DNA from 3 places in the Paraburkholderia sp. GAS41 genome. Region 2 is predicted to be linked to each of the others. Evidence: riboswitches for the same ligand, from Rfam matches in the RefSeq annotation. Region 2 holds a riboswitch; each other region holds the start of a gene.

Region 1 (3,258 bases), on a different contig from region 2:
TCTGTCACCCCGCCTCGACGACGCATTCCGGCGTGCCCGCTGAAGCGCGTGCGAAGGCGGGTGTGTCGGAGGGGTTGATTCGGGTGTCCGTGGGACTGGAGCATCCGGACGATCTGATCGCCGACCTGTCGTACGCGCTGGAACACTGCTGAGGCGAGACGTGAAACGCCAGACGTGAGCGAAGCAAGATGAAACGCCCGCTGCGTGGCGGGCGTTTCACGAGGATGCTACAGATGGTTCGGCATCCGTACGAGGGAAGGGCGCAACCGAGTCAGCGGTTGCAACGCCTGACACCTCAGAGGTAAGCCGACTTGCCGATCATCCGGTCTGTCGATGCCGCGCGTTGGGCACGCTCGGCGAGCGCGCCGAACAGCAAACCGATCGTCGTCCACAAGATCACCTGCATGCCGATCGCCGCAACCCTGAATTTCCACAGCAGGACTGCGGGGAACGCGGCCGGCACCTCGTTGATCACGGGCAGCGCCAGCTGCACGGCACCGATGATCACGACAAAGACGAGGCCCGCTACGATCGACGCATTCCATTGGCCCAGGTGGGCAATGGCGTGCTTGCGTACCTTGAGCGAAAACACCATCGTGGCAATTGAAATGGCGATCATGAGGAAGAACAGCCCGGTGCGCATGCCGATCGTCTCAGGGTCGCCCACTGACGGTGGATTGGCCGGGTATTTGATGTTCGGTACGATCACGAGGGTGATGAAGGCCGCGAGCGCGAGCCACGCGGACAGCGGACGTGCGGGCAGTTTACTGACGCGGCCGAACGTGTAGGCGAACGTCAGTGCAAACAGTCCGCCGACGGCGGCGCTAAACGACACCACACCGGTCAATAGACCCAGCCCGGCTTGCGTATGCCGGCTGACGATTTCGGGCTCAGGCGGCTCGCCCTTTGCCGCATCGGCCTTGGCCTCGAAGGAAATGGCCTGATCGACCTGGGGTTCGCCGACCAGCTTGGCGAAACTAAACGTGAGGAGTCCCGCGGCCACGCCCGCAAGCATGCCGCGTACCAGCAATTTGCCGACCATGTTGGACTCCGCGTTAGTGGCAGGGGAAGCCAAGCAGGTGGCGGCCGTCGTGGACGAATTCGTGGACGTACATGCCGGGTACGAGCGATGTCGCACCCTCTTCGGCACCGACGAAATAAATGGCGAGCAGCATGATCAGGCCACCAAAGATAATCCATGGCATCAGTTCACGCAGCGGAATGGGAGTAGGCTCGGCGGCCGGATTAAAGACAGCGTCAGTCATGATTGACTTTCTCCAGGGGTTACGCGCCCCAATAGTGGATTGTAGAAGTGGCGCGGAGCTCGGGTCTGGCTTTCGGTTCGTACATGGACCGCTTACAGTGGCGCGACCGCGCCGGGCTTACACCGGCTTCCGTGCTCCGCGCCAGAGCACATTCTACGCGCTAAACTTTGCCGGTCGGGGAAATGCAAGCTGGTGTTTGCCCGATCGATATGGCTTTCAGACTGGACTTTGCCGGTCGGGGAAACGCAAGCTGTCATTTCCCCAATCTGTATGGCTTTCAAACGAAAGGAAAAATTGGTGTGCAGCAGCATGGCTTTCAACTGAAAGGACTCGATGAATACGCGTGTTTTACTGGTCAGCCACGCAGCGACTTCCGCGATGCGTCAGGGCAGGTTCCCCGCTGGCGAGTCACTGGACGCACGGGGTGTGGCGGAGGTCATGGCCTGGCGGGAGCATCTGGCCGTAGCCGAAGACGCGATGTCGTTCAGTAGTCCTGCGGCCTGCGCGCGTGATACTGCGCGGGCGTTCGGCATCGAGCCACGGGTCGCGTCTGAACTCGCGGACCTGGACTATGGGCAATGGCGCGGCCGGCGGCTTGCGGATATCGCGGACGAAACACCACATGAACTGGCAGCATGGACTCGCGATCCCAATGCGGCTCCGCATGGCGGCGAATCCTTCGTCCAGCTTCTCGCGCGGGTTGGCAGATGGCTCGATGCGTTGGACCCGACGGCGAGTGTGGTCGCTGTTACACATGCCTCAGTCATCCGTGCCGCTCTGATCCATGCACTGCGCGCGCCCGCGCTGTCATTTTCTCGCATTGAGATCGCGCCACTCTCCGTTGTCGAATTGCGGCGTTCGACTCGCGGATGGACATGGTGGCCGGCGCAGTCATGATGGCGCGTGTCGATTCCGTTCGCTATACGTGACACAAACGTGAGCGCTGGAAAAAAATATACTGGTTGACTGCGCGAACGAGGTACCACGTAATGTCGTCGTGCCCACGCAGCGCGTCGCCTCCAGCAATACGTAATCCCGGTTCAGCAAAGAACAGTTCCCGGCAGCCAATCGCGTTGAGCGATGGGTGACGGAGAAGGCGTAGCGGCGTGGATGAGAGTGTTTCGTCGGAAGAAGGCGCTCACATGGCGGAAATGGACGAGGTCGGTAGCAACAGGTGCCCTGATACAGCGGCCAATCTGTCCGAATTGGACGAGGCCGTGGCGTATCGACGAGAAGTCGTCGTGATCGAAACACTCGCTGCGTTTGCGGCCTTGCGTCAGCCGTGGAATGCGCTTGCTGCGGTGGCCGACAATGGCTCGCCGTGTTTGACATTCGAATACTGCGAACTGGCGGCCAGCCGTGTCATTGCCATGGGCGGTGTGGTGAATGTCGCGCTCGTATGGCGTGACAACGTGTTGCTGTCCTTGTGGCCCGTTTCGATCGTTCGCAAGGGCGTGCTGCGAGTCGCGAAGGCGCTGACCTGCGGCAGCGATGAAGAATACGGTGGGCCGCTCCTCGACGGAAACGCAGACGCAATCCGTGAACGCTATGCGGTCGCGCTGGCAAGCGTGATGCAGGTCAATGCGGATGTTCTCGAGATCGGCATGGTTCAAGTGGACGGCCCGCTGGAAGCTTCGCTCGAGTGCATACCTCAGTCCTGGGTGTTGGCCCGGCTACCGGCACGGTGGCGCGGCCTCGACGGCTATTCGATTCGCCTCAATGAATTTCCCAGCTACGACGACTTCCTGGCGACGCTGCCCAAGGCCCTCCGTTCGAGTCTGCGCTATAACCGCAAACGGCTCGAAGCGAAGGGCGCGCTGGAAATTGGCTGGAGCACGACAGTCGCCGACGCCGAGTCGGTGCTGACATGGCTCTTCGCGAACAAACGAAAATGGGCAGTCGATCGCGGCGTCGACACGCCTTATCTGATGGACGATCGGGTACGCGACTTCTTCATTGGGATGGCGTCGCGGCTTGACCTGAAGACGACGCC
Region 2 (3,258 bases):
CCGCCTGTTCAATCGTCAGATGGCGCGCGACGCACTGGCCGAAGCCGGGCTGGTCGTCGCTGCGTCGATAAAGGTCGTAATGGCACTCGGCTGCCGCCAGCAGGGTGTACTGCGCGCGATGCGCGGCCGCGCATGAGCGCGGGCAGCCGCTCAGATGCACTTGCTCGACGGCGGCTGGCAAAAGCGAGGCGAGACGCAACGCATCGGTCTTGGTGTCGGCGAGGCTCTTTGCGCAACCGGTCGAGCCGGCGCAGGCGATCAGGCGGGCCAGAGGCTGGGTCGGATCGCAGGCGAAACCGAGTGCGGCGAGGCGCGCGAGGACGGCTGCGGTGGCGTCGGCGGCGATGTCGGGCAGCAGCACGCTTTGCCATGGCGTCATGTGCAACGTGGCGTCGCCCGATTCTTCGGCGATGCTGGCGAGCGCGCGCAGGGTCGCCGCGTCGAGACGTCCGAGCGGCGCCTGGCCGCCCACCTGCCAGGTTCCCGGCGCGCGTTGCGGATGGACGCCGAAGCGCAGCGAGGCGTCGGCGGACGCGCGATGCCATTGCGCGAGCGCGGGCTCGATGACTAGCGGGAAATCGAGGTAGGTTTGCGTGCGCTGCATGACCGCTTCCAGCGGGTGAGCCTCAAGCAGATGGCGCATGCGTGTGTGATCGGGCGCAGCGAGGTCGAGGAACGTCTGCAGCAGTGCGTTTGCCAACGCGGGCACTTGCGAGGGCAGTACTGCGGCGAGTGCGGGGGTGGATGCGGTTGGGTGTGCCGGGGCGGGTTTGCTTGCGCGTGCTGGTTCGCTTGTGAGTGCCTGCATCGGTTCGCTTGTGCATGCCGGAGCCGGTGCCGGTTCGACAGGCATTGGACGCGTGCCGGCGCCGCTGGACTCCACTTGCGCCACGGGCGGACAACCCGCCAGTCCGAAGGCGAATCGCACACCATCATCCGTGGACATCGCAGCAAGCCAGACATCGTGCGGATGCTCGACCATCGCCAGTTGCTCGCCGCCGTCCAGCAGCAGCGCGAATTTCGGCGAGAGCGCGGTAAAACGCGGCTCGCTTTGCAATAGCGCGAGAAGCTGTCCGGCGAGAGGGCGCGTATCGATTAGCGCCTGTGGATCACGACCGGCGCTGGGGCTGAGCATCAGGTTGCGGACGTCGTCGGCGGCGCTGGCGGCACGTGCCGCTGACATGAGAAGTGCCTCAATCGCAGCAAGAGTCGCAGGCCCAAACCCGGCGTCGACGAGCCGCTCGCTCAACACCGCCTCGTGTCCTGCCAGCACCCCGCGGATCTGCAGATTCGCCCGGTTGGTGATCTCGATCACGCCGCTCGCGTGCTGCTCCGCCGCATCCGCAATCGCACGCGCCTCGCTCGCGCGCAACACGCCGCCTGGCATTTTGATCCGGCAGATGCCGCCATCGAGCGCGGCGACGATGCGCAGCAAGCCCGGACACGCCGACGGACGGGCGGCAACAGGATCAATGGACGAGGATGACGCGTGAGTCAAGAGAGCACCGGGTTAGCGTCGCGCGACCGCCCGAGCATGCCGGTGAAGGATATGCTGCGGCATCGGTACACCCCGCCCGACGAAGGCTTGCACGAACAGTCTGGCCGGCAGGTCTCCTGGCTGGCAGGTCGTGATTCGCGCTGGCCTTCCCGGGCGCCGGCGTAGCCGGTTGAACCAGTGGCTCAGAACAAGGCGCGAACTCGCTGCATACAGTTGCGGGGGCAGCCACAGTGATCTGTGTTCCCTCTTCGGCCCCGAAGGGCACCGGCGACACGGTATTATGCCTTTTTTCGAACAGCACAACGACGCGGCAAGCTTGATTGGCGGCCCGCAGCGGATCAATTGAGATTCAGTATGAGGATGGATTCATGCCGGCATGGCTGACCGTGGTAGGCATCGGCGATGACGGTTTTGCCGGGTTGGGGCGGCCGGCCCGCCGTGCGCTGCTCGACGCGGCCGTGGTATTCGGCGGCGAGCGGCATCTGGCGATGTTGCCCGCGCGTCTCGCGGCGCGGCGCGCAGCATGGCCGAGTCCTTTCGATATCGCGCCCGTGCTGGCTCTGCGCAATACCCCAGTGTGCGTGCTCGCCAGCGGCGATCCGATGCTGTTCGGCGTGGGAGCAACGCTTGCACGTCAACTGCCGGCCGCTGAATTGCGCGTGCTGCCGGCGCCGTCGTCGCTGTCGCTGGCGGCGGCGCGGCTGGGCTGGCCTTTGCAGGAGGTGACTGCGGTCTCTCTGGTGGGTCGGCCGCTTGCTACGCTGAACGTCCATTTGCACGCCGGCGCGCGGCTGTTCGTGCTGAGTGCCGACGGCGCCACTCCGGCCGCACTGGCGGCATTGCTCACTTCGCGCGGCTTCGGCGCTACCCGCATGATCGTGCTGGAACATCTGGGCGGCGAGCGGGAACGGCGCCTCGACGGTCGCGCGGATGCATGGTCCGGCGCGGCGGTCGCGGCACTCAACCTCGTTGCGCTGGAATGCCACGCGGCGGATGGCGCACCACGCCTGCCGCTCACGCCCGGTTTGCCCGACGACGCGTTTCGTCACGACGGTCAGTTGACCAAGCGCGATGTCCGCGCCGTCACGCTCGCGCGTCTGGCGCCGACGCCTGGCGAACTGCTGTGGGATGTCGGCGCGGGCAGCGGCTCGATCGGTATCGAGTGGATGCGCACGCATCCTGCGTGCCGCGCCATCGCCATCGAAGGCCATGCGGAACGTCAACGTTTCATTGAACACAATCGCGACGCGCTCGGCGTGCCGGGTTTGCAACTGGTCGCGGGGAGGGCGCCCGAGGCGCTTCAGGGGCTGGCCTCGCCCGATGTGATTTTTATCGGCGGCGGTGTGACCACGCCAGGCGTCCTCGAGGCGTGTTGGGCGCAGTTGCGGCCCGGCGGCCGGCTGATCGCGAACGCGGTGACGTTGCAGGGCGAGGCGGTGCTCGTCGCGTGGCGCGCGCAACATGGTGGCACCCTCACGCGCATGGCGCTCGCCGAGGCGCAGCCGCTGGGTGGCTTCGATACATGGCGCCAGGCGTTGCCTATCACGCTGCTTGAAGTCATCAAACAGCATGACGAACCGGTGGGCGATTCCGCGGCAGATCCCGACTCCGGCCACGCTGGTGGCATCGTGCGAGAAATATGACCCGCATCCTCCTACTCGGCGGAACCGGCGACGCCTTGCAGATCGCACGCCAACTCAGTCCCGAAGACGTGTACAGCCTCGCCGGACTCGGCAAAGTGCCTGCGGATCTTGCCTGCT
Region 3 (3,258 bases), on a different contig from region 2:
GACCACGTGCCCGGTGATCCGGCATCATCGCTGGAAGTCACCACGGTCGAACCCGAGACGCCGGTCAAGCCGGATTTCGTTCACCCGGTCGCGTCGTCGCGCGTGATCTGGCGCTCGGTGCTGGCGTTGACGCTGATCGGCCTCGCCGCCAACGCGACCATGATCGTGTTGCCGCTCTATGTCGTGCGCGGTCTGCACGGCTCGAGCATCGACGTATCCATCATGCTCGGATTGGGCGCCTTCCTCGAAATTCCGATGATGCTGGCGCTCGGCGCCCGCGGTGCGACGCTCAACAAACTGCGCTGGCTTGCAGCGTGCGCCGGCGTGCATATGCTGTATTTCATCTGCGTGGCCGCGGTGGGTTCCGTGTCGTTGCTGATTCCGATGCAGGCGCTCAACGCCTTCGTGGTGGCGGTGACGTCGTGTCTTGGCATGACTTACGTGCAGGATCTGATGCCGCGCACGCCCGGGGCGGCCACGGCATTGTTCTTCAACTCGTCGCGGGTCGGCTCGATTCTGTCGGGCGTGCTATCGGGGTTGCTGGTCGCGGGTGTCGGCTATCGGGGCACCTTCCTGTTTTGCGGCTGTCTCGCGCTGGTGGCACTGATCCTGTTCGCAGATCCACCGTGGCGGCGCTGGGCGCGCTACGTTCAGGAGCGCTGGCCGAGCCGCTAGGCGTCCGGCATTGGGCTCGATCTGAACGGGGAAGATGACGCTGGCTCGTACGTGCAAGCCGCGACATCAGCCTCACAAGAGCCTCATGGGCTCGCGGTAGCAAGATCTGCAAAACTGATCGATTTTGCTTCGCACGCCTGCGTGAATGCGGCATCGTAGCTCGTAAAGAAAACCACCCGCTGCTTGCCCAACTCTTTAAACAGATCGACCAGCACTGCGCGCGCGGCGGCATCGAGCCCGCCGGCAGGTTCATCGGCAATGACGACAGTGGGCGCGCCAACCGAAGTCGCCGTGAGGAACATTTTCTTGCGCGTGCCGAACGACATCTGCTCGAAGCGTTTCTCAAGATGCGACGTCAGGCCAAAGCGCTTTGCCAGTTCGAGCGTGTATGGCTCGAGCGTCGCATTTCTTTGCGCAGCCACGCGTTCGAGAAACTCACGCCCGGTTTCGAGCGGAAACGTCAGGCAGTCTTCGGGTATGTAGGTGAGGGCGGATTTCGCCGCGTGCGGAATGGTACGCAGCGAATGGCCGCCAATCCAGACCTCGCCCGCGTCTGGTTCGATCTCTCCGGCGAGAACGGCGAGCAAGGTGGACTTGCCGCTACCGCTTTCGTCGTTCAGCGCAACGCAGCCCGTGCTGGCGCTGTAATGCAATCCGTAAAAGACAGTGCGTTCGCCGTAGCGTTTGCACAGGTTGTCGAATCTAAGCATGGTTCATCCGTTTTCTCAGACTGACAAGTTTACATTCCTTCGACGGTGAAGACGTGCTGATCGCGCTGCATGGGCGTTCTGCCGTGTCTAATCCCTCCCACGCCAGGCCAGAAAAAATTCAACCGGCATCGGATCACCCGTAAAATACCGCCCGTACGACTCGTGGAAGCTGGTGAAAATCCAGCGCGGTCGCGCCACTGTGACCGGTTGCAGCCTGAACCGGAAGTCAGACCTCGGCGTCGTATCCCTCTTCCGACTTTGGGGCGCGTAATCCCCTGGAGATATCTGCATGACCGACCTTGTCTGTGAGCCGGACTTCCAGCTAGACCCCTATTCCGCCGATGGCTCCGCTTCGTGTCCCGTTGCGAGTCTGCGTTGCGCGTTTCTATTGGCGCTTGCATCGGCGCGCGAGCACGCAGGTCGCTAAGGTGCGCTAATCAGGCGGCCCGCGAGATGATGGTGCCGCCCACACTCCGCTGCGGTTAGCGCTGCCCCGGTTTCGCAAAAGAAAGCATTTTGTAATGACATGCATCGGACTTCGAACCATTGCGTTCGCGTGCGCAGCATGTCATCCATTCTTCTAATAATCAGGTTGTCCCTTATGAAGTTCCGTCGTTTGATCATCACTTCGGCTCTGACCGTTTCGGCGTGCCAGCTTGCGCATGCCGCGGACGACGTGTCGTTACCGCAGCCGGATCAACAGGCTGCGGCAGCCACCACGCTGCCGAATATTCTCGTCACCGGCGACACCCAGCACCTGCCGCAATCGTTCGATCAGCGCTACGCCTCGACGCAGGTTCTCACGCGTGCGGATCTGGCCCGGCTGTCTCCCATCGACCCCAGTATCACGCAGGCCCTCGCCACGCTGCCGGGCGTCACGATTACGCAAAACGGCGGGCCGGGTTCGTTGGCCGGCGTCAGTATCCGAGGTTCATCGGCGAATCAGGTCGCGGTGTTCATCGATGGTATCCGCGTCGGTTCCGCGACCACCGGCCAGGTCGAGTGGGCGGATCTGCCGACCTCCGCGTTCGATCGTGTCGAAGTCATTTCGGGCCCTGCGGCCGCGTCATTCGGTGCCGACGCCATGGGCGGCGTGGTGCAACTGTTCACGAACCACGCGTCGAATCAGCCGAACCAGACCACGATTTCCGCTGGCGGCGGCTCGAACAAGACCTTCGACACGCAGGTGCGCACGTCGGGCGCGATCCCGTCCACCGGTCCGCTCGCGGCATTGTCCGGTCTGACGTACTCGCTGGGCCTGCACGACTACAACACCGCGGGCATCGACGCGACCGCGCCATGGGCCTATGGCCACGAGGATGGCCGTAATCCGTACCACGCGCAGAACGTGGACGCACGCCTCGGCTATGCACACGATAACTGGTCGATCTCCACGTTTGCGCTGTACCACAAGTCTGATCTCTCGTATGACGATGCGGGCGGCGACGACCGGCAACTCGATCATCAGCTGACGACGGGCGTGGCATTCCACCTGGACATCACGCCGTTCACCCAGTTCGACCAGTCAGTCGGCTACGCGAACGATCGTCAGTTCCTGTATACGAACACTCCGGGCATCCCGACCGACGAAATCGATTCGACGCGTTTGAGCACGTCGACTTCGCTGACCCATCAGGAGCACGGTTTGAGTCTTTTCAACCTGCCGCTGTCCGGCGAAACGAAGCTCGCGTACGACTTCTCACGCGAACAAGCCTTCCTGCCCGTCGACATTCCCACAGGCGTTCCGACCCGCAACGATTCCGCCGTTTCACTGCATCAATCGGCGACGTTAGGTGATTTGACCGTGTTCCTCGCGGGGCGTCACGAGATTGTCGAGGGGCAGTCGGTCAATACGGGCAATGTCGCGGTAGCT

What was found. A riboswitch is a leader RNA that binds a small molecule or an ion and turns the genes downstream of it on or off. The one in region 2 is predicted to bind cobalamin.
Region 1: linked by a shared signal. The riboswitch ahead of P3T43_RS19120 (CbtB domain-containing protein) and the one ahead of P3T43_RS14315 (precorrin-3B synthase) in region 2 are both predicted to bind cobalamin.
Region 3: linked by a shared signal. The riboswitch ahead of P3T43_RS29320 (TonB-dependent receptor domain-containing protein) and the one ahead of P3T43_RS14315 (precorrin-3B synthase) in region 2 are both predicted to bind cobalamin.

Annotation. Positions count from the first base shown of each region.
Region 1 covers NZ_JBNDMK010000013.1:109,986-113,243, reverse strand. Annotated here, with positions in the region: gene P3T43_RS19130 (cystathionine gamma-synthase family protein) at 1-152, shown strand, start outside; gene P3T43_RS19125 (CbtA family protein) at 296-1,042, opposite strand; gene P3T43_RS19120 (CbtB domain-containing protein) at 1,056-1,265, opposite strand; adenosylcobalamin (AdoCbl) riboswitch at 1,296-1,423, opposite strand; gene P3T43_RS19115 (histidine phosphatase family protein) at 1,599-2,162, shown strand; gene P3T43_RS19110 (GNAT family N-acetyltransferase) at 2,372-3,258, shown strand, end outside.
Region 2 covers NZ_JBNDMK010000008.1:228,900-232,157, forward strand. Annotated here, with positions in the region: gene P3T43_RS14315 (precorrin-3B synthase) at 1-1,498, opposite strand, end outside; cobalamin riboswitch at 1,588-1,782, opposite strand; gene cbiE (precorrin-6y C5,15-methyltransferase (decarboxylating) subunit CbiE) at 1,867-3,141, shown strand; gene P3T43_RS14325 (cobalt-precorrin-6A reductase) at 3,138-3,258, shown strand, end outside.
Region 3 covers NZ_JBNDMK010000027.1:99,765-103,022, reverse strand. Annotated here, with positions in the region: gene P3T43_RS29330 (sugar efflux transporter) at 1-675, shown strand, start outside; gene P3T43_RS29325 (ABC transporter ATP-binding protein) at 759-1,385, opposite strand; adenosylcobalamin (AdoCbl) riboswitch at 1,540-1,629, shown strand; gene P3T43_RS29320 (TonB-dependent receptor domain-containing protein) at 1,987-3,258, shown strand, end outside.